DNA from 3 places in the Streptomyces sp. GB4-14 genome. Region 2 is predicted to be linked to each of the others. Evidence: riboswitches for the same ligand, from Rfam matches in the RefSeq annotation. Region 2 holds a riboswitch; each other region holds the start of a gene.
What was found. A riboswitch is a leader RNA that binds a small molecule or an ion and turns the genes downstream of it on or off. The one in region 2 is predicted to bind cyclic di-AMP.
Positions count from the first base shown of each region.

Region 1 (6,086 bases), 1.5 Mb from region 2:
GCGGAAGGCATAGATGGACTGGTCGGCGTCACCCACCACGCACAGCTCGGCGGGCGGCACCTCGGCCTCCGGCGGGACGTCGACGGGGTGCTCCGAGGCGCCCCCGACCAGCTCGCGCACCAGGGCGTACTGGGCGTGGTTGGTGTCCTGGTACTCGTCGACCAGGACGTGCCGGAAGCGGCGGCGGTAGTGCTCGGCGACGTCGGGGAAGGCGCGGAGCAGATTGACCGTCGTCATGATCAGGTCGTCGAAGTCCAGCGCGTTCGCCTCGCGCAGGCGCGACTGGTACAGCGCGTAGGCCTGGGCGAGGGTCTTCTCGAACCCGTCCGTGGCCTGCGCGGCGAAGTCCTCCTCGTCGATCAGCTCGTTCTTCAGGTTGCTGATCTTGGCGCTGAAGGACTTCGGCGGGAAGCGCTTGGGGTCGAGGTCCAGGTCGCGGCAGACGAGGGCCATCAGGCGCTTGGAGTCGGCGGCGTCGTAGATCGAGAAGGACGAGGTGAAGCCGAGCTTCTTGGACTCGCGGCGCAGGATGCGGACGCACGCGCTGTGGAAGGTCATGACCCACATCGCGTTCGCCCGGGGGCCGACGAGCTGTTCGACGCGCTCCTTCATCTCGCCCGCGGCCTTGTTGGTGAAGGTGATCGCGAGGATCTGGCCCGGGTGGACGTCCCGCTCGGCGAGCAGGTAGGCGATGCGATGGGTGAGCACGCGGGTCTTGCCGGACCCGGCTCCCGCGACGATGAGCAGGGGGGAGCCGGAGTGCACGACCGCGGCGCGCTGGTTGTCGTTCAGCCCCTCCAGCAGCGCGGCGGAGTCGATCACCGGGCGGGGGGCGCCGTCCCGGTAGTAGGAGTCCCGCTCCGGGGGCACGTCGAACTTCCCGCCGAACAGGTCGTCCGGCAGGGGCTCCGGGGCGTGCTCGTCCTCGGGCGGCGGCGGGGGCTCGTCCGCCGGGCCGCGCTGGGCCTGGAGGTCCGCCAGGAAGCTGTCGTCAAAGAGGCTGCTCATCGCTCTCCGAGTCTAGGGCGCTCCACCGACAACCCGGGGCCGCCCCGGAAACATCCCCCGGCCCTTCCCGGGGGCGCCGGGGCGGGCACCCTCCACGGTCACCGACTCACCCTGCGTGACATCCACGGGAAGGTCACGAAAATGTATCGGGCATATCACCCATCAACCTTCACAAGGGCCACACCAGTTGGCTACCGTGCGGTCCGGGCCGCTCGTCCCCCGCCGGCGAACCTCGCCGGACCGTGCGGCCCCCGCCGAGTCCGTCACTGTCCGCCGTGGCAGCCGGATCCGGGGACCCACCGAGACCTGGGGTGAATCGGCCCACTCTTCGGAGCAGGCCGTAGGGCAACCCTTCCAGCCACTCGCCCGAACCCGACAGCTAACCCGGTAGGCGGAGCACTGGAAGGAGTCGCCTCCCTTGGCGTCGCACCGCAAGTCGCGCACCCCGGGCACGCGCGTGGCAGGCATACGCACCCCGGCCCTCGCCACGGCCGCGCTCACCTCCGTGGCCCTGCTCTCCCAGACCGCCGACGCCGCTCCGGGCGAGGACCGGCCGAGCCTGGAGGAGGTCGAGAAGAAGGTCGGCGACCTCTACCGCCAGGCCGAGTCGGCGACCGAGAAGTACAACGCGGCCAAGGAGCAGACCACCAAGCAGCGCAAGCGCGTCGACACCCTCCTCGACGACGTGGCGCAGCGCACGCAGAAGCTGAACGAGGCACGGGCCGAGCTGGGCTCGTACGCGGCCGCCCAGTACCGCACCGGCGCGGGCCTGCCCGACACCGCGACGTTCCTGCTCGCGGAGACCCCGCAGGACATCTTCGACCAGCGTCAGGTGCTGGACCGGATGACCGGCCGCCAGAAGGCGGCGGTGGACGACTACGTCACCCGGCAGACCGAGACCATGAAGAAGCGGCAGGAGGCCACCGAGAGCCTCCGCACGCTCACCGAGACGCAGGGCGACCTGAAGACGGCCAAGGCCACCGTCCAGAAGAAGCTCGCCGACGCGCGCGAACTCCTGTCGAAGCTGACCGCCGAGGAGAAGGCGCGGCTCGCCGCGATCGAGAGGCGCAAGCAGGAGGAGGCCGCCCGCAAGGCCGCGGAGCTGGCCCGGCAGCAGGCGGAGCAGGAGCAGGCCCGCGAGGAGGCCGCGCAGCAGGGCGGCGGCGCCTCGGAGGGCTCCGAGGCCGGGTCCACGGGCTCGACCGGGACCCCGCCGGCCGCCTCGTCGTACGGCACCAAGGCCGAGAAGGCCCTCGCCTTCGCCCGCGCGCAGATCGGCAAGCCGTACGTCTGGGGCGCGACCGGCCCCGGCTCCTACGACTGCTCGGGGCTGACCCAGGCCGCCTGGAAGGCCGCCGGCGTCTCCCTGCCGCGCACCACGTACGACCAGGTGAACGCGGGCACCACCGTCCCGGTGTCCCAGGCCCAACCCGGTGACCTCGTCTTCTTCTACGACGACGTCACCCACGTGGGCATCTACATCGGCAACGGCATGATGATCCACGCCCCGAAGCCGGGCACGTACGTCCGCGAGGAGTCGGTCTACTACGACGGCGACTCCGCGATCCACAGCATCGTCCGCCCGGCCTGACGGACCCCTCGACGCGCGGACACGAAACCGCCGGCCGGCCCTGTGACGGCTCGGCCGGCGGTCTCGCGTCGACGGCGGGGGCCCGGCGTTCCGGGGCGGGGGCTCAGGTCCAGAGGACCGCGATGAAGATGTTCGCCACGGTCAGCAGACCGACCAGGCCGAAGACGCCCTTGTCCACCTTCTCCTCGTCCCGCTTCACGTAGACCAGGCCGAGGATCACGATCAGCAGCGCCAGCTTCACGCCGATCTTGATGTTGTCCACGGAGTGGTCCTGGGCCTGGTTGAGACCCACCAGGATCACGCCGGTGACCAGCATCGTCAGCGCGCCGTGCAGCATCGCGGGGACGAAGCGGGCGGTGCCCGCGCCCATCGCCTTCATCTGGGTGAGGAAACCGCCGAGCAGCGACGCGATGCCGATGATGTGCAGACCGACGAAGATGTGGATGAGTACGTCCATGAGGCCGGAGCCTAGCCAGGGGCGTCCCATAGCATTCCGCCGCCCTCATCCTTCCCGCCTTCACCACATCGGTCATCACCCTGAGTGAGAGCGAGCCGCGGTGTGCGGCACTACGGTCACTTACGGTCACCCGGCGGTCCGTGGGCAACAGTTCCGCACAACCCGTGTCCCGCTCCGCGCGGCCGGGCCTAGCGTCCTGCCCCAGGTGACCGGCTCCGCATCGCCGCTCGGGCCAGGAGCGGCGGCCGGACACCTCCGCCGAGGAAAGGGTCCGGCGGCGGACGGCTCCCCTGTCACCCCGCCGCCGGACCGCCGGGCAGTCGTCCGGCCACGGCGGGCGTCGGTGGGAAGGACGGCTTCGAGGGTGGCAGCGCACCGCAGGTCACGGCAGCACACGGTGGGCGGCACCACGGCCCGTGCGGCCGCCACCGTGGTCCTCGCGGGAGCGGCCGCCGCGGCCGGCTTCGACGGAGCGGGACACGCGGCTCCGCGGCCGACGCCACCCGGCGCCGACGTCAGCCGCCTGTACCGCGAGGCCGAGGTCGCCACCGAGAAGTACAACGGCGCGAAGGAGAAGGCGGATTCGGCGCGGCAGCGGCTGCGCGACCTCCAGGACGAGACGGCCCGCGCCCAGGCACGGCTCAACAAGGCCCGGGAGGCGTTGGGCACGGTCGCGGCGGCGCAGTACCGCGCCGGCGGCCTCGACCCCGCCCTGCGGCTGATGCTGTCCGACGACCCCGACGCCTACCTCGACGGCGCGGCCCTCGCCGAACGCGCCGGCAGCCGCCACCACGCCGAACTGGGCCGGGTGCGCGCCCGGCTCCGGGAGATCGAGAAGCTGCGCGGCGCGGCCCGCGTCGAGGTGAAGACGCTCACCACCCGCCGGGCCGAACTCGAGCGTCACAAGAGGACGGTCACCGAGAAGCTGTCCGCCGCCCGCCAGGCGCTGTCGCGGATGTCACCCGAGGAGCGCGTCCGGATCACCGGCGGCTCCGGCCGCGCCGCCCGCTCGGCCGGCGGTACGGTCCGGGACGCCGCCGCCCTGTCGCAGGCGCCGAATGCGCGCGCCGCGCAGGCCGTCGCCTACGCCCACCAGAAGCTCGGCAGCCCTTACGTGTGGGGCGCGACCGGCCCCGACGCCTTCGACTGCTCGGGCCTCGTGCTGGCCGCGTACCGCTCCGCCGGCGTCTCCCTGCCGCGCACGACGTACGCGCAGATCGACGCGGGCCGCCGGGTCTCCCGCTCCGAACTTCTCCCCGGAGACCTGGTGTTCTTCTACTCGGGCATCAGCCACGTCGGCCTCTACATCGGCAACGGGCAGATGATCCACGCCCCGAACCCCTCGGCCCCGGTCCGCGTGGCCCCCGTCGACCAGATGCCGTTCGCGGGGGCGACACGCGTGGTGTGACCGGGCACAGCCGGCCGGGCGGTTCGGGCGGCTCAGACGAGCCGCCGCGCCGTCGCCCAGCGGGTCAGCTCATGGCGGTTGGACAGCTGCAGCTTGCGCAGCACCGCGGAGACGTGCGACTCCACCGTCTTCACCGAGATGAACAGCTGCTTGGCGATCTCCTTGTACGCGTAGCCCCGGGCGATCAGCCGCAGCACCTCCCGCTCGCGCTGGGTGAGGCGGTCCAGGTCCTCGTCCACCGGCGGGGCGTCCGTCGACGCGAAGGCGTCCAGCACGAACCCGGCCAGCCGCGGCGAGAACACCGCGTCGTTCTCCTGCACCCGGAAGATCGAGTCGATCAGGTCGGCACCCGTGATCGTCTTGGTGACGTAGCCGCGCGCCCCGGCCCGGATGACGCCGATGACGTCCTCCGCCGCGTCCGACACGGACAGCGCGAGGAAACGCACCGGCCGCTCCGGGTCGCCCATCAACGGCGTGCAGCGCCGCAGCACCTCCACACCGCCGCCCCCGGGCAGGTGCACGTCGAGCAGCACCACCTCGGGCCGGGTCGCGGTGATGACCGTGACCGCCTGGTCGACGTCGGCGGCCTCGCCGACCACCTCGACGCCGGTCTGCTCGGTCTGCCCGATCTCCGCCTGGACCCCCGTACGGAACATGCGGTGGTCGTCGACGAGGACCACGCGCACATGGCGCCGCCCGGTGCCGCCGGCCGGCTCCGCGGTCCCGTCCGCCGGTGCCGCTTCCGCCGCTGCGTTCGCCTCGGTCGGCTCGCTCATGACGTCTTCTCCGCCCTCTCCATCTCCAGCTCGACCTCGGTGCCGCCGTCCGGCACCGCGCGCAGCCGCGCCGTGCCGCCGTTGCGTTCCATGCGGCCGATGATCGATTCTCTGACGCCCATGCGGTCGGCGGGTATCGAGTCGAGGTCGAACCCGGGACCGCGGTCCCGGACGGACACGAACACCGTCCTCCCCTCGACCTCCGCGTAGACCTGGACCGCGCCTCCGTCGCCACCGTACTTGGCGGCGTTGACCATCGCTTCCCTCGCGGCCTGCATCTGCGCGCCGATCTTCTCGTCGAGGGGGCAGTCGCCCACGACCACGACCTCGAGGGGGACGCCGTGCTTGTCCTCGACCTCGGCTGCGTTGCGCTTGACCGCCTCGGCGAGGGTGGTGGGCTCCTCGTCCTCGTCCTTGCCGTTCCCCTCCGGCTTGTAGAGCCAGGCGCGCAGGTCGCGTTCCTGGGCCCGCGCCAGGCGGCGCACCTCGCCGGGACTGTCCGCGTTGCGCTGGATCAGGGTGAGGGTGTGCAGCACGGAGTCGTGGACGTGGGCGGCGACCTCGGCGCGCTCCTGTGCGCGGATGCGCATCAGGCGCTCCTCGGAGAGGTCCTGGGTCATGCGGACGAGGTACGGCCCGGCGAGCAGGGTGACGCCCACGAGGACCGCGAGGGCGGCCTGCAGCACCGCGCCGAGGTGGCTGCCGGAGCCGCGCAGGACGAAGATGCCGGAGGCGCCCGCCGTCACCAGCAGCACGCCCGCCACCGCCCGCAGCAGCGTGACCGTCCGCCTGCGGCGGCCGACCTCCATCCAGCGGGCCCGGCGCGCGTTGTCCGCCTGCCGCCAC
Region 1 covers NZ_RZHO01000002.1:2,389,737-2,395,822, forward strand. The annotation lists gene pcrA (DNA helicase PcrA) at 1-1,008, opposite strand, end outside; cyclic di-AMP (ydaO/yuaA leader) riboswitch at 1,251-1,419, shown strand; gene ELQ39_RS11910 (C40 family peptidase) at 1,427-2,599, shown strand; gene ELQ39_RS11915 (hypothetical protein) at 2,703-3,056, opposite strand; gene ELQ39_RS11920 (C40 family peptidase) at 3,421-4,464, shown strand; gene ELQ39_RS11925 (LuxR C-terminal-related transcriptional regulator) at 4,497-5,240, opposite strand; gene ELQ39_RS11930 (ATP-binding protein) at 5,237-6,086, opposite strand, start outside.
Region 1: it holds a riboswitch for cyclic di-AMP, as region 2 does, so the genes downstream of both, ELQ39_RS11910 (C40 family peptidase) here and ELQ39_RS19055 (transglycosylase family protein) in region 2, are expected to answer to the same signal.

Region 2 (6,086 bases):
GCCGAGGAGCACCCGGAGGAGCCCTTCTCGGTCGACGACGTCGCGGGCGGGATCGTCGCCAAGCTCGTCCACCGGCATCCGCACGTCTTCGGGGAGGAGACGGCGCGGACGCCGGAGGAGGTCAAGGCGCACTGGATGCGGACGAAGGCGGAGGAGAAGCGGAGGGAGTCCGTCACGGACGGGGTGCCGGTGGGGCAGCCGGCGCTGGCGCTCGCCACCAAGCTGGCGTCGCGGGCCCGCTCGGCGGGCCTGTCCGTTCCTCTCCCCTCCGGGGAGGGGATCGGCTACGAGCTGCTGGCGCTGGCCGCGCGGGCGGAGGCGGAGGGGGTGGACGCGGAAGCGGCTCTTCGGGCTGCCGCCCGGGTGTACCGGGACGCGATCCGCGCGACGGAAAAGACCGGGGGCGGCTGACCCACCACCACGGGGGCCCCGCCCCCGAACCCCCGTTCGCGCAGTTCCCCGCGCCCCTCAGGGCCTGAAGGGGCGCGGGGAACTGCGCGCCCAGCCCTCACTCACCCGCACGGGCCCGCCGGCCCGATGCCAGGCCCGTCAGGGCCTGAAGGGGCGCGGGGAACGGCGCGAGCAAGTCCCGCGGACCCGCACATACTCGCGGTGCGAGCCACCCCCTTCCAGGGGCGCGGGGAACTGCGCGCCCAGCCCCCACCCACCCGCACGGGCCCGCGGCCCCGAATCCCCGGCCCGTTAGGGTCACCCCATGCGTGACCAGTCACCCCCCTCCCCGGCCCCCGACCTGTTCACATGGGAGTTCGCGGCCAACCCCTACCCCGCCTACGCCTGGCTCCGCGAGCACGCCCCCGTGCACAAGACGAAGCTGCCCAGCGGCGTCGACGCCTGGCTGGTCACCCGTTACGCCGACGCCCGTCAGACCCTCGCCGACAACCGTCTGTCGAAGAACCCCGCGCACCACGACGAGCCCGCGCACGCGAAGGGCAAGACCGGCATCCCGGGCGAGCGGCAGGCCGACCTCATGACGCACCTGCTGAACATCGACCCCCCGGACCACACCCGCCTCCGCCGCCTGGTCAGCAAGGCGTTCACCCCGCGCCGCGTGGCCGAGTTCGCCCCCCGCGTGCAGGAACTCACGGACGACCTCATCGACCGTTTCACGACGAACGGCGGCGGCACCGCCGATCTCATCCACGACTTCGCCTTCCCCCTCCCCATCTACGCCATCTGCGACCTGCTCGGCGTCCCGCGCGAGGACCAGGACGACTTCCGGGACTGGGCGGGCATGATGATCCGTCACGGCGGCGGCCCGCGCGGCGGGGTGGCGCGGTCGGTGAAGAAGATGCGCGCCTACCTCGCCGAGCTGATCCACCGCAAGCGTCAGGCGCTGCCCGCCGAGCCCGCCCCCGGCGAGGACCTCATCTCCGGTCTGATCCGCGCCTCCGACCACGGCGAGCACCTCACGGAGAACGAGGCCGCCGCGATGGCGTTCATCCTCCTCTTCGCCGGCTTCGAGACGACGGTCAACCTGATCGGCAACGGCACCTACGCCCTGCTCACGCACCCCGGGCAGCGGGAGCGTCTGCAGCGGGCGCTGGCCGAGGGGGACCGCGGGCTGCTGGCGACCGGGGTGGAGGAACTGCTCCGCTACGACGGCCCGGTGGAGCTGGCGACCTGGCGGTTCGCCACGGAACCGGTCGTCATCGGCGGGCAGCGGATCGAGACCGGCGACCCGGTGCTCGTCGTGCTGGCCGCGGCCGACCGGGACCCGGAGCGGTTCACCGACCCGGACACCCTGGACCTGGGCCGCCGCGACAACCAGCACCTGGGGTACGGGCACGGCATCCACTACTGCCTGGGCGCCCCGCTCGCGCGCCTGGAGGGGCAGACCGCGCTCGCCACGCTTCTGACGCGCCTTCCGGACCTCCGGCTCGCCGCGGATCCGGCCGAACTGCGCTGGCGCGGCGGCCTCATCATGCGGGGACTCCGCACGCTTCCGGTGGAATTCTCCCCTCCGCGTTCAGGGCGGAGTTCAGGACACACCTGACCTTCCTGTCCGTGCCCGGGGGCCGACGCGCGGAAACCTGAGACATGCTCAACTCTGTGATCTCCATGTGATCTGCACGGCATGAACTTGTGACAAGTGATCGACTGCCTATACGTTCACCCATCAAGTACGGCGCGCCGCAAGGTTTTGCTCGCCCGTGCCGGTCCTTGCTGCCGAGTGAAAGGCTTCCGCATGCTCTCCGGGAACGGCCGACACCGTCGCCCCCGCCAGGCTCCGGCTCTGCTCGTCGCCGCCGGGGTGACCGGCTCCGCGATCGCGATCCCGCTCCTCGGGGCGGGCGCCGCCAGCGCGGCGGACGGTGAGACCTGGGACCGGGTCGCGGAGTGCGAGAGCGGCGGCTCCTGGAGCCAGAACACCGGCAACGGCTACTACGGCGGCCTGCAGTTGACCCAGGACGACTGGGAGAACTACGGCGGCCTGGAGTTCGCGCCCAGCGCCGACGAGGCCAGCCGCAACCAGCAGATCACCGTGGCCGAGAGGATCCTCGCCGACCAGGGGGTCGGCAAGTGGCGCGCCTGCGGCCTGCTCACGGGTCTGAACCAGGACACCGCGTCCCCGAACGTCGACCCGGGCGTGCCGGACGGTACGGACCGGGACGACTCCGGGACCGGCGGCACCGGCACACCGTCCGGTTCGCCGGAATCCGGTGATTCGTCCGCTTCCCCCTCTCCGTCGGCCACGTCCGGTTCGTCCGGTGAGGTCAAGAGTGGCGCGGACGCCGGCGCCTCCGCCTCCCCGTCCGCCTCCGCCTCCGCCACCCCCGAAGGTGACGAGTCGGACAAGTCGGGGCAGAGTACCGGTTCTTCGGCCGTCACCGGGTCCGAGGACAGCGGCTCGGGCCGTCACCGCGGTCCCAGCGCGCAGGAGGACGCGACCGCCGACGCCGGGACCCCGTCGTCCGGCCGGCACGCCTCGCCCTCCGTGGACACGCCCGCCGGCATCGCCGACGACCGCTACACCGTCCAGAACGGCGACAGCCTGGCCTCCATCGCCGACTCCCTTGCCCTGACCGGCGGATGGACGGCGCTCTACGTGGAGAACCAGCAGGTCATCGGCGACGACCCGGACCTCATCCTGCCTGGCCAGCGGCTCCTGGTGGACGCCGAGACCGCCGAATAGCGGTAGGAAACGGGCGGTCGAAGACGCCTGCGGACGGCGGCAGTTGACGGAGCGATAAGGGCTGAATGTCCGTAATAAGGACTGTGAGAGATAGGTCTCAGAGGCCCTGATCATCTTTGAAATTCCGTCGATCACGTGCTTACGGTCGTGACCGCTCGCCACCGCGGGCCCCGGCTGCCGCCACGCCGAATCCTGCCAGTGGCAGCACGGGAACAGTCGTCGCGTCATGCGCCGTAGGCAGGAGCGGGGGACCCAGGTAAGTGCCGCGACCGGACGGTTGACGTCCGGTACGGCTCGGGGTGAAGCCGCGTCCCGGGAGGGACGTGGCCGGGCAACTCAACCGGCCCGAACCCGACAGCTCACCTCGTAGGCGTCGGTGAGGGGATCCATCCATGCTGTTTTCCGGCAAGGGCAAGCACCGTCGTCCGTCCAAGGCCACTCGCGCCATCGCCATCGCCGGTGTCGCCGGCGCCGCCGTCGCCGGCCCGCTGATGGCGTCCGGCACCGCCTCCGCGGCCACCGCGTCCGAGTGGGACGCCGTCGCCCAGTGCGAGTCCGGCGGCAACTGGTCCATCAACACCGGCAACGGTTACTACGGCGGTCTGCAGTTCTCCGCCTCCACCTGGGCCGCGTACGGCGGCACGCAGTACGCCGCCACCGCCGACCAGGCCTCCAAGGCCCAGCAGATCGAGATCGCCGAGAAGGTCCTCGCGGGCCAGGGCAAGGGCGCCTGGCCGGTCTGCGGCACCGGCCTGTCCAACGCCTCCTACGACGGCGGCTCCGCCGAGGGCTCCTCGCAGGAGTCCGGCTCGACCGAGTCGCGTGAGAGCGAGCAGAAGGCCTCCCGCTCCGCCGAGCGCCAGGCCGCCCCGGCCGCCCCGGCCGAGCAGAAGGCCGAGAAGAAGACCGTGACCACCCCGACCGGCAAGAAGGTCGAGAAGGGCGACGGCGAGTACAAGGTCGTCAAGGGTGACACCCTCAGCTCCATCGCCGCGGAGCACGAGGTCAAGGGCGGCTGGGCGAAGCTGTTCGAGCTGAACGACGACATCGTCGACGACGCCGATCTCATCTACCCGGGCCAGCAGCTGCACCTCAAGTAAGCAGCGACCGCCAGGTCCCTCCCCGTCCCCACGGGCTCCCCGCCCCGGTGCGTTTCTTCCCCCGTACGCACCGGGGCGGGGTCATGTCCGGACGCGTTCCGGTCACGGTTTCCCGAACCGGCTTTGTTCCGTCCGGAAACAATCTATTCTCGGTTCTGTCCATGAGGCGGGCGGCGAGATGGCCGATCGCCCGGAGCCGGTTAGGCTCGGACCCGCAGGGCCCCCGCGGCCCCGCTCACCCGCGTCACATCCCAAGAAGGAGATGCTCGTGCCGTCCATCGACGTCGTCGTAGCCCGGGAAATCCTGGACTCCCGAGGCAACCCCACGGTCGAGGTCGAGGTCGGCCTCGACGACGGCAGCACGGGTCGTGCCGCCGTCCCGTCCGGCGCCTCCACCGGCGCCTTCGAGGCCATCGAACTCCGTGACGGCGACGCCGGCCGTTACCTGGGCAAGGGCGTCGAGAAGGCCGTCCTGGCCGTCATCGAGCAGATCGGCCCGGAGCTCGTCGGCTACGACGCCACCGAGCAGCGCCTGATCGACCAGGCGATGTTCGACCTGGACGCCACCGACAACAAGGGCTCGCTCGGCGCCAACGCCATCCTCGGCGTCTCGCTCGCCGTCGCGCACGCCGCCTCCGAGGCCAGCGACCTGCCGCTGTTCCGCTACCTGGGCGGCCCGAACGCGCACCTGCTGCCGGTGCCGATGATGAACATCCTGAACGGCGGCTCGCACGCCGACTCCAACGTGGACATCCAGGAGTTCATGATCGCCCCGATCGGCGCGGAGTCCTTCTCCGAGGCCCTGCGCTGGGGCGCCGAGGTCTACCACACCCTCAAGAAGGTGCTGAAGGGCAAGGGCCTGGCCACCGGTCTGGGCGACGAGGGCGGCTTCGCCCCGAACCTCGGCTCCAACCGCGAGGCCCTCGACCTCATCCTCGAGGCCATCAAGGAAGCCGGTTACACCCCCGGCGAGCAGATCGCCCTCGCCCTCGACGTGGCCGCCTCCGAGTTCTACAAGGACGGCGTCTACACCTTCGAGGGCAAGGAGCGCTCGGCGGCCGAGATGACCGAGTACTACGCGGAGCTCGTCGACGCGTACCCGCTCGTGTCCATCGAGGACCCGCTGTTCGAGGACGACTGGGAGGGCTGGAAGACCATCACCGACAAGCTCGGCGACAAGGTCCAGCTCGTCGGCGACGACCTGTTCGTCACCAACCCGGAGCGCCTGGCCCGCGGCATCGAGGAGGGCGCCGCCAACGCCCTGCTGGTGAAGGTGAACCAGATCGGCTCGCTCACCGAGACCCTGGACGCCGTCGAGCTGGCCCAGCGCAACGGCTTCAAGTGCATGATGTCCCACCGCTCCGGCGAGACCGAGGACGTCACCATCGCCGACCTCGCCGTCGCCACCAACTGCGGCCAGATCAAGACCGGCGCCCCGGCCCGCTCCGAGCGCGTCGCCAAGTACAACCAGCTGCTGCGCATCGAGGAGATCCTCGACGACGCCGCGGTGTACGCCGGCCGCAGCGCCTTCCCCCGGTTCCGCGCTGCGAACCAGTAGGCACAGCAGGGGCTGACCTCGCCCCCGCAGGAAGCGTCGTACGTACGTCCCCGTACCCGGTCCCGTACCGTGTGCGGGGACGTACGCGTGTATGAGACCGAACGAGAGGCGGGAACATGGCGGTGAAGGACCGGGACCGTTTCTCCACCGCGACCAGGATCCGGCTGATCGGTGAGCAGACCGCGGCCCGGGTCTACCGCTCGCAGACCAAGCGGCAGGCCCGCCGCTCACGGCTGACCGGCCGCGCGGCCCTGCTCGCCCTGGTCCTCTGCTC
Region 2 covers NZ_RZHO01000002.1:3,853,379-3,859,464, forward strand. The annotation lists gene ELQ39_RS19040 (nucleoside triphosphate pyrophosphohydrolase) at 1-411, shown strand, start outside; gene ELQ39_RS19045 (cytochrome P450 family protein) at 716-2,014, shown strand; gene ELQ39_RS19050 (transglycosylase family protein) at 2,207-3,154, shown strand; cyclic di-AMP (ydaO/yuaA leader) riboswitch at 3,374-3,542, shown strand; gene ELQ39_RS19055 (transglycosylase family protein) at 3,547-4,254, shown strand; gene eno (phosphopyruvate hydratase) at 4,523-5,812, shown strand; gene ELQ39_RS19065 (FtsB family cell division protein) at 5,929-6,086, shown strand, end outside.

Region 3 (6,086 bases), 2.5 Mb from region 2:
CTGGGTGTACCCGGCGTCGGTGAACACCTTGATCATCTTGGTGTTGGCGGGCAGCACCTCGGCGGCGAACCGGCGGATGCCGCGCTCCCGGGCGACTGCGGCGATGTGCTCCAGGAGGGCCGAGGCGACGCCCCGGCCCTGGTGGGCGTCCTGCACCAGGAAGGCGACCTCGGCCTCGTCGGCCTCCGCCCCGGTCGCGGGCCGGCCGCCGGCGCCGATGCGGTCGTAGCGCACGGTGCCGATGAAGTCGTCGCCGACGGTCGCCGCGAGCCCGACCCGGTCCACGAAGTCGTGGTGGGTGAAGCGGTGGACGTCCTTGGCGGACAGCCGGGGGTAGGGCGCGAAGAAGCGGTAGTACTTCGACTCGTCGGACACCTGCTCGTAGAAGCTGACCAGGCGCTCGGCGTCGTCGGCGGTGATGGGGCGGATGCGTGCGGTGCCGCCGTCGCGCAGCACCACGTCGGCCTCCCAGTGGGCGGGGTACTCGTGGCGGTCCGACGAGGTCTGCATGGGCCCCAGAGTACGGCTCGCGTCCGACGGCGGCGCGAGGCAGTCTGTGGTGGACGACCGCCGGGCCGAGGCCGCGGCCCGGCGGCCTCGGGGGGCCGTCCCTGACGCCGCTCCGGGCACGCGTCACGATATGGAAGACTGGTCTAGACAACCCTGAACAGTGAAGGGCAGCAACACATGGCTGAGCGCCGCGTCAACGTCGGCTGGGCCGAGGGTCTCCACGCCCGCCCCGCCTCCATCTTCGTCCGAGCCGCCACGGCCGCAGGCGTCCCGGTGACGATCGCCAAGGCCGGGGGCACCCCCGTCAACGCGGCCTCGATGCTGGCCGTCCTGGGCCTGGGCGCCCAGGGCGGCGAGGAGATCGTCCTCGCCTCCGACGCCGAGGGCGCGGACGCCGCCCTGGACCGTCTGGCGAAGCTGGTCGCCGAGGGCCTCGAGGAACTCCCCGAGACCGTCTGAACCGGAATTCCGCACGCGACGGCCGTGCGACACGGAAAGGCCCGCCCCGATCACCGGGCGGGCCTTTCTCTTCCCCATTTCAGGGCAGCAGAAAAACCCCCCGCGATTTCCGCACTCTTTGTATACGGGAACCGTGTTAATGGCGCAGGCCCGTCATGTTTACGGGATGTTGCGAGTTCCTCACACGGTCCGTGCGGACGGCTCGGTCGGCGCCGGAGCCGAACCGCAGCCGGTGCCCGGCGTCCGCCTGCTCGGTGTGCAGCGCCGTCAGGGTCCGCGCCCGCTCGCCGTCGCCGCGCGCCACGGCGTCCACGATCGCGCCGTGCTCCGCCCAGTACGCGACCGGGTCGGAAGGTCCGTCGACCGCGTACATCCAGGCGATCTTGTGCCTGAGCTGGGTCAGCATCGACGTCAGCGCCGGGCTGCCGGAGGCCTGGGCGAGCGTCTCGTGGAACCAGCCGCCCAGCGAGCGGAGGTCGTCGCTGCTGCCCTGACGTGCGCGTTCCTGCCCCAGCCTGACCAGGCCGCGCAGCACTTTCAGATGGGCGTCGGTGCGCCGCTGCGCGGCCCGGGAGGCGCCCAGGGGCTCCAGGAGCCGGCGCATCTCCAGCAGGTCGGCGGCCTCCTGCTCGGTGGGCTCCGCCACGCACGCGCCCGCGTGCCGACGGGTCACCACGAACCCCTCGGCCTCCAGGGTGCGCAGCGCCTCGCGGACGGGGACGCGGGAGACCCCGTAGCGGCGGGCGAGCAGTTCCTCGGTGAGCCGGCTCCCGCGCTCGTAGACACCGGCGACGATGTCGTCCCGGATCGCCGTGCACACCGAGTGCGCGGGAATACGCATGACCGACCTCCGGCTTAATCCCCGTGAAACGTCGACGATTGACGTCCGTTCGTGACTCTATTGCAATCGACGACAATTTCCGACGGCGGACCGGAATCCATACATAATTTTTGGACAGGGGGCGCCCGCACCGACGGGTTCGGAAACGGCGAAAGCCCCGGCTCGCGGAGAGCCGGGGCCCGAAGGCGGGAGGGTGCGCCTCAGATGTTCACGCCGTGCGACCGGAGGTAGGCGACCGGGTCGAGGTCGGAGCCGTACTCGGCGGACATGCGCGCCTCGAAGTGCAGGTGGGCGCCGGTGACGTTGCCGGTGGCGCCGGACAGGCCGATCTGCTCCCCGGCCGCGACCTCCTGGCCCACCGACACCGCGATCGACGACAGGTGCGCGTACTGGGTGTACGTGCCGTCGTGCATCTTGATGACGACCTGATTGCCGTACGCGCCGCCCCAGCCGGCCTCGACGACCGTGCCGACGCCGACGGAGTGGACGGGCGTGCCGCTCGCTGCGTGGAAGTCGATCCCGGTGTGGCTGCCGGACGACCAGATGGCGCCGCCGCTCTGGTACGCGGTCGACACGTACGAGCCGGGGATCGGGGAGACGAAGGTGTTGAGGCGCTTGCGCTCCGCCTCACGCGCGGCGCGCTCCTTCTCGGCACGGGCCTTCTCGGCCTCCTCGGCCGCGCGCTCACGGGCCGCCTCCTCGGCGGCCTTGCGCGCGGCCTCCTGAGCCGCCACGCGGGCGGCCTCGTGCTGGGCGGCGGCCTGGGCGTCGATGCGGTCGGCGACCACGTCGCCCAGGGTGACGACGGGAGTCAGGCCGGTCTGGGCCGAGGCCGGTTCGGCGGCGAGCGCGGGGGCCGCGAGGGTGCCGACGACGCCGGTGCCCGCGAGGGCCGCGACGCCCGCGGCGCGGGCGGTGCCGCGCTGGACGCGGCTGGGACGACGGTGCTTCCCGGTGGCGCGGGTGAACGCCATGTACAAGCTGGTCCTTTCCTTCCCTCTCGCCTACCGGGTTAGCTGACGGGTTCGGAGCAGGAAGGTCTCCTACGGACCCCCTCGCGACACGCGCGGGCGTCCGATTCACCCCAGGGACTTCATGTGGGTCCCCGGCTCCCCTGGCTCGCGCCGTACGGGGACTCGGCGATGACTGTCCGGTGCCGCGGATGCGGCGCACTGCCCGACGAACAGCCCGCATGAAACTAAGCGGGACGCCTCGCAATCCCCAAACGGTTCCCGGGTTTTGTAGCGCATCCCACACGGCAGACAGGCAACCTCCGCCCCAATTCGGGCATAAGGGAGCCCCGGTGACGTACCCGTCACCGGGGCTCCCGCGCGCGTGCGTCCCGCCGCGGCCCTACTCGGCCGTCACGACGGTGACTTCGCCGATGCCGAGCGCCTCCACGGGCGCCTTGATCTGCGCCGCGTCGCCGACGAGCACGGTCACCAGACGGTCCACCGGGAAGGCGTTCACCACCGCCGCCGTGGCCTCCACGGTGCCGGTCGCCGCCAACTGCCGGTACAGGTCGGCCTGGTAGTGGTCCGGCAGGTGCTGCTCGACCTGGTCGGCCAGCGTGCTCGCGACGGCCGCGGCGGTCTCGTACTTGAGCGGCGCCACGCCCACCAGGTTCTGCACGGCGACGTCCCGCTCCTCGTCGGTGAGGCCCTCGGCGGCCAGCGTGCGCAGCACGGTCCACAGGTCGTCCAGCGCCGGGCCGGTGTTGGGGGTGTCGACCGAGCCGCTGATGGCCAGCATAGACGCGCCCGTGCCGTCAGGGGCCGAGCGGAGCACCTGGCCGAACGCCCGTACGCCGTAGGTGTATCCCTTCTCCTCGCGCAGGACGCGGTCCAGACGGGAGGTCAGGGTGCCGCCGAGGCAGTACGTGCCGAGCACCTGCGCGGGCCACACCCGGTCGTGCCGGTCCGGGCCGGTACGGCCGATCAGCAGCTGCGTCTGCACGGCGCCGGGCCGGTCCACGACGACCACGCGCCCGGTGTCGTCCGCGACCACCGGCGGTACGGGCCGCGGCTGCGCCTGGGAGCCCGTCCAGGCGCCCAGGGTGTCGGCGAGCAGCGCGTCCAGGTCGACGCCGGTGAGGTCGCCGACCACCACGGCGGTCGCCGTGGCCGGGCGGACGTGCTTCTCGTAGAAGCCGCGCACCGCCGCGGAGTCGATGCGCGCGACGGTCTCCTCGGTGCCCTGGCGCGGGCGGGACATGCGCGCGCTCGCCGGGAACAGCTCCTTGGCGAGCTCCTTCGCGGCGCGGCGGGACGGGTTCGCCAGCTCGTGCGGGATCTCGTCGAGGCGGTTGCGGACCAGCCGCTCGATCTCACTGTCGGCGAAGGCGGGCGCGCGCAGGGCGTCGGCGACCAGTCCGAGCCCCTTGGGGAGCCGCGAGGCCGGCACCTCGAGGCTGAGGCGGACGCCGGGGTGGTCGGCGTGCGCGTCGAGGGTGGCGCCACAGCGCTCCAGCTCGGCGGCGAACTCCTCGGCGGAGTGCTTGTCGGTGCCCTCGGAGAAGGCGCGCGCCATGATGGTGGCGACGCCGTCCAGGCCCTCCGGCTCCGCGTCCAGGGGCGCGTCGAGGACCACCTCGACGGCGACGACCTGCTGGCCGGGGCGGTGGCAGCGCAGCACCGTCAGGCCGTTGTCGAGGGCGCCGCGCTCGGGGGCCGGGAAGGCCCAGGGCTTGGCCTCGCCCGCCTGCGGCCGGGGGTGGAACTCCATCGTGGCGAGCTCGGTCACTTCGCCGCCTCCTCGTTCTCGTCGGTGCCGGCTGCGGCGGCTTCGGTGGCTTCGTCGGCTGCGTCGGCTTCGTCACCGGCCGCCGGGGCGACGGGCTCGTAGACGAGCACCGCGCGGTTGTCGGGCCGCAGGCGCGCCTTGGCGACCTCCTGGACCTCCTCGGCCGTCACCTCCAGGACCCGGCTCACGGCGGTCAGGGCGAGCTGCGGGTCGCCGAACAGCACGGCGTAGCGGCACAGTTCGTCGGCGCGGCCGGCGACCGTGCCGAGCCGGTCGAGCCACTCGCGCTCCAGCTGGGCCTGGGCGCGCTCCATCTCCTCGGCGGTGGGGCCCTCCTCGGCGAACCGGGCGAGCTCCTCGTCGATGGCGGCCTCGATCACCGGCACCTCGACGTCGCCCGACGTCTTGACGTCCAGCCAGCCCAGGGACGGCGCCCCGGCCAGCCGCAGCAGGCCGAACCCGGCCGCGACGGCCGTGCGGTCGCGGCGCACCAGGCGGTTGTAGATGCGCGAGGACTCGCCGCCGCCGAGGACGGTGAGCGCCAGGTCGGCCGCGTCGCACGCGCGCGTGCCGTCCTCCGGGAGCCGGTAGGCGGCCATCAGCGCCCGCGCCGGGACCTCCTCCTCGACGACCTCGCGCAGCTCCTCGCCGATGACGTCGGGCAGCGAGCCGTCGCGGGGGGCGGGCTTGCCGTCGTGCGACGGGATGGAGCCGAAGTACTTCTCGATCCAGGCGAGCGTCTGCTCGGGGTCGATGTCGCCGACCACGGACAGCACCGCGTTGTTCGGCGCGTAGTACGTGCGGAAGAACTGGCGGGCGTCCTCCAGGGTCGCCGCGTCCAGGTCCGCCATCGACCCGATCGGGGTGTGGTGGTACGGGTGGCCCTCCGGGTAGGCGAGGGCGGTCAGCTTCTCGAAGGCGGTGCCGTAGGGAACGTTGTCGTAGCGCTGGCGGCGCTCGTTCTTCACGACGTCCCGCTGGTTCTCCATGGACTCCTCGTCCAGGGCGGTCAGCAGGGAGCCCATGCGGTCGGCCTCCAGCCAGAGGGCGAGCTCCAGCTGGTGGGCGGGCATGGTCTCGAAGTAGTTGGTCCGCTCGAAGCTGGTGGTGCCGTTGAGCGAGCCGCCGGCGCCCTGCACCAGTTCGAAGTGGCCGTTGCCCTTCACCTGGGCGGACCCCTGGAACATCAGGTGCTCGAAAAGGTGAGCCAGGCCCGTACGGCCCTTGACCTCGTGCCGTGAGCCCACGTCGTACCAGAGGCACACCGCCGCGACCGGGGTCAGGTGGTCCTCGGAGAGCACCACGCGCAGGCCGTTGGCCAGGCGGTGTTCGGTCGCTGTCAGGCCTCCGGAGCCTGCCTGGGCTGTGGCCGTGTGACCCATGGGCATGTACGTCCCTTCGATCGCGGAGGCGGTCGTCGTCGACACCGCCGTTTCTGCCGGTCCTGCCACTGTATGCAAGCGTGCGGACAGCCGGTGGAGTTCCCGGACCGGGCCGCTACGCCGAGAGCGAGAACCTGGTGGGGCGGGTGGTG
Region 3 covers NZ_RZHO01000002.1:1,386,916-1,393,001, forward strand. The annotation lists gene ELQ39_RS07405 (bifunctional acetate--CoA ligase family protein/GNAT family N-acetyltransferase) at 1-510, opposite strand, end outside; gene ELQ39_RS07410 (HPr family phosphocarrier protein) at 688-969, shown strand; gene ELQ39_RS07415 (GntR family transcriptional regulator) at 1,106-1,810, opposite strand; gene ELQ39_RS07420 (M23 family metallopeptidase) at 2,011-2,784, opposite strand; cyclic di-AMP (ydaO/yuaA leader) riboswitch at 2,797-2,962, opposite strand; gene ELQ39_RS07425 (M16 family metallopeptidase) at 3,164-4,552, opposite strand; gene ELQ39_RS07430 (M16 family metallopeptidase) at 4,549-5,940, opposite strand.
Region 3: it holds a riboswitch for cyclic di-AMP, as region 2 does, so the genes downstream of both, ELQ39_RS07420 (M23 family metallopeptidase) here and ELQ39_RS19055 (transglycosylase family protein) in region 2, are expected to answer to the same signal.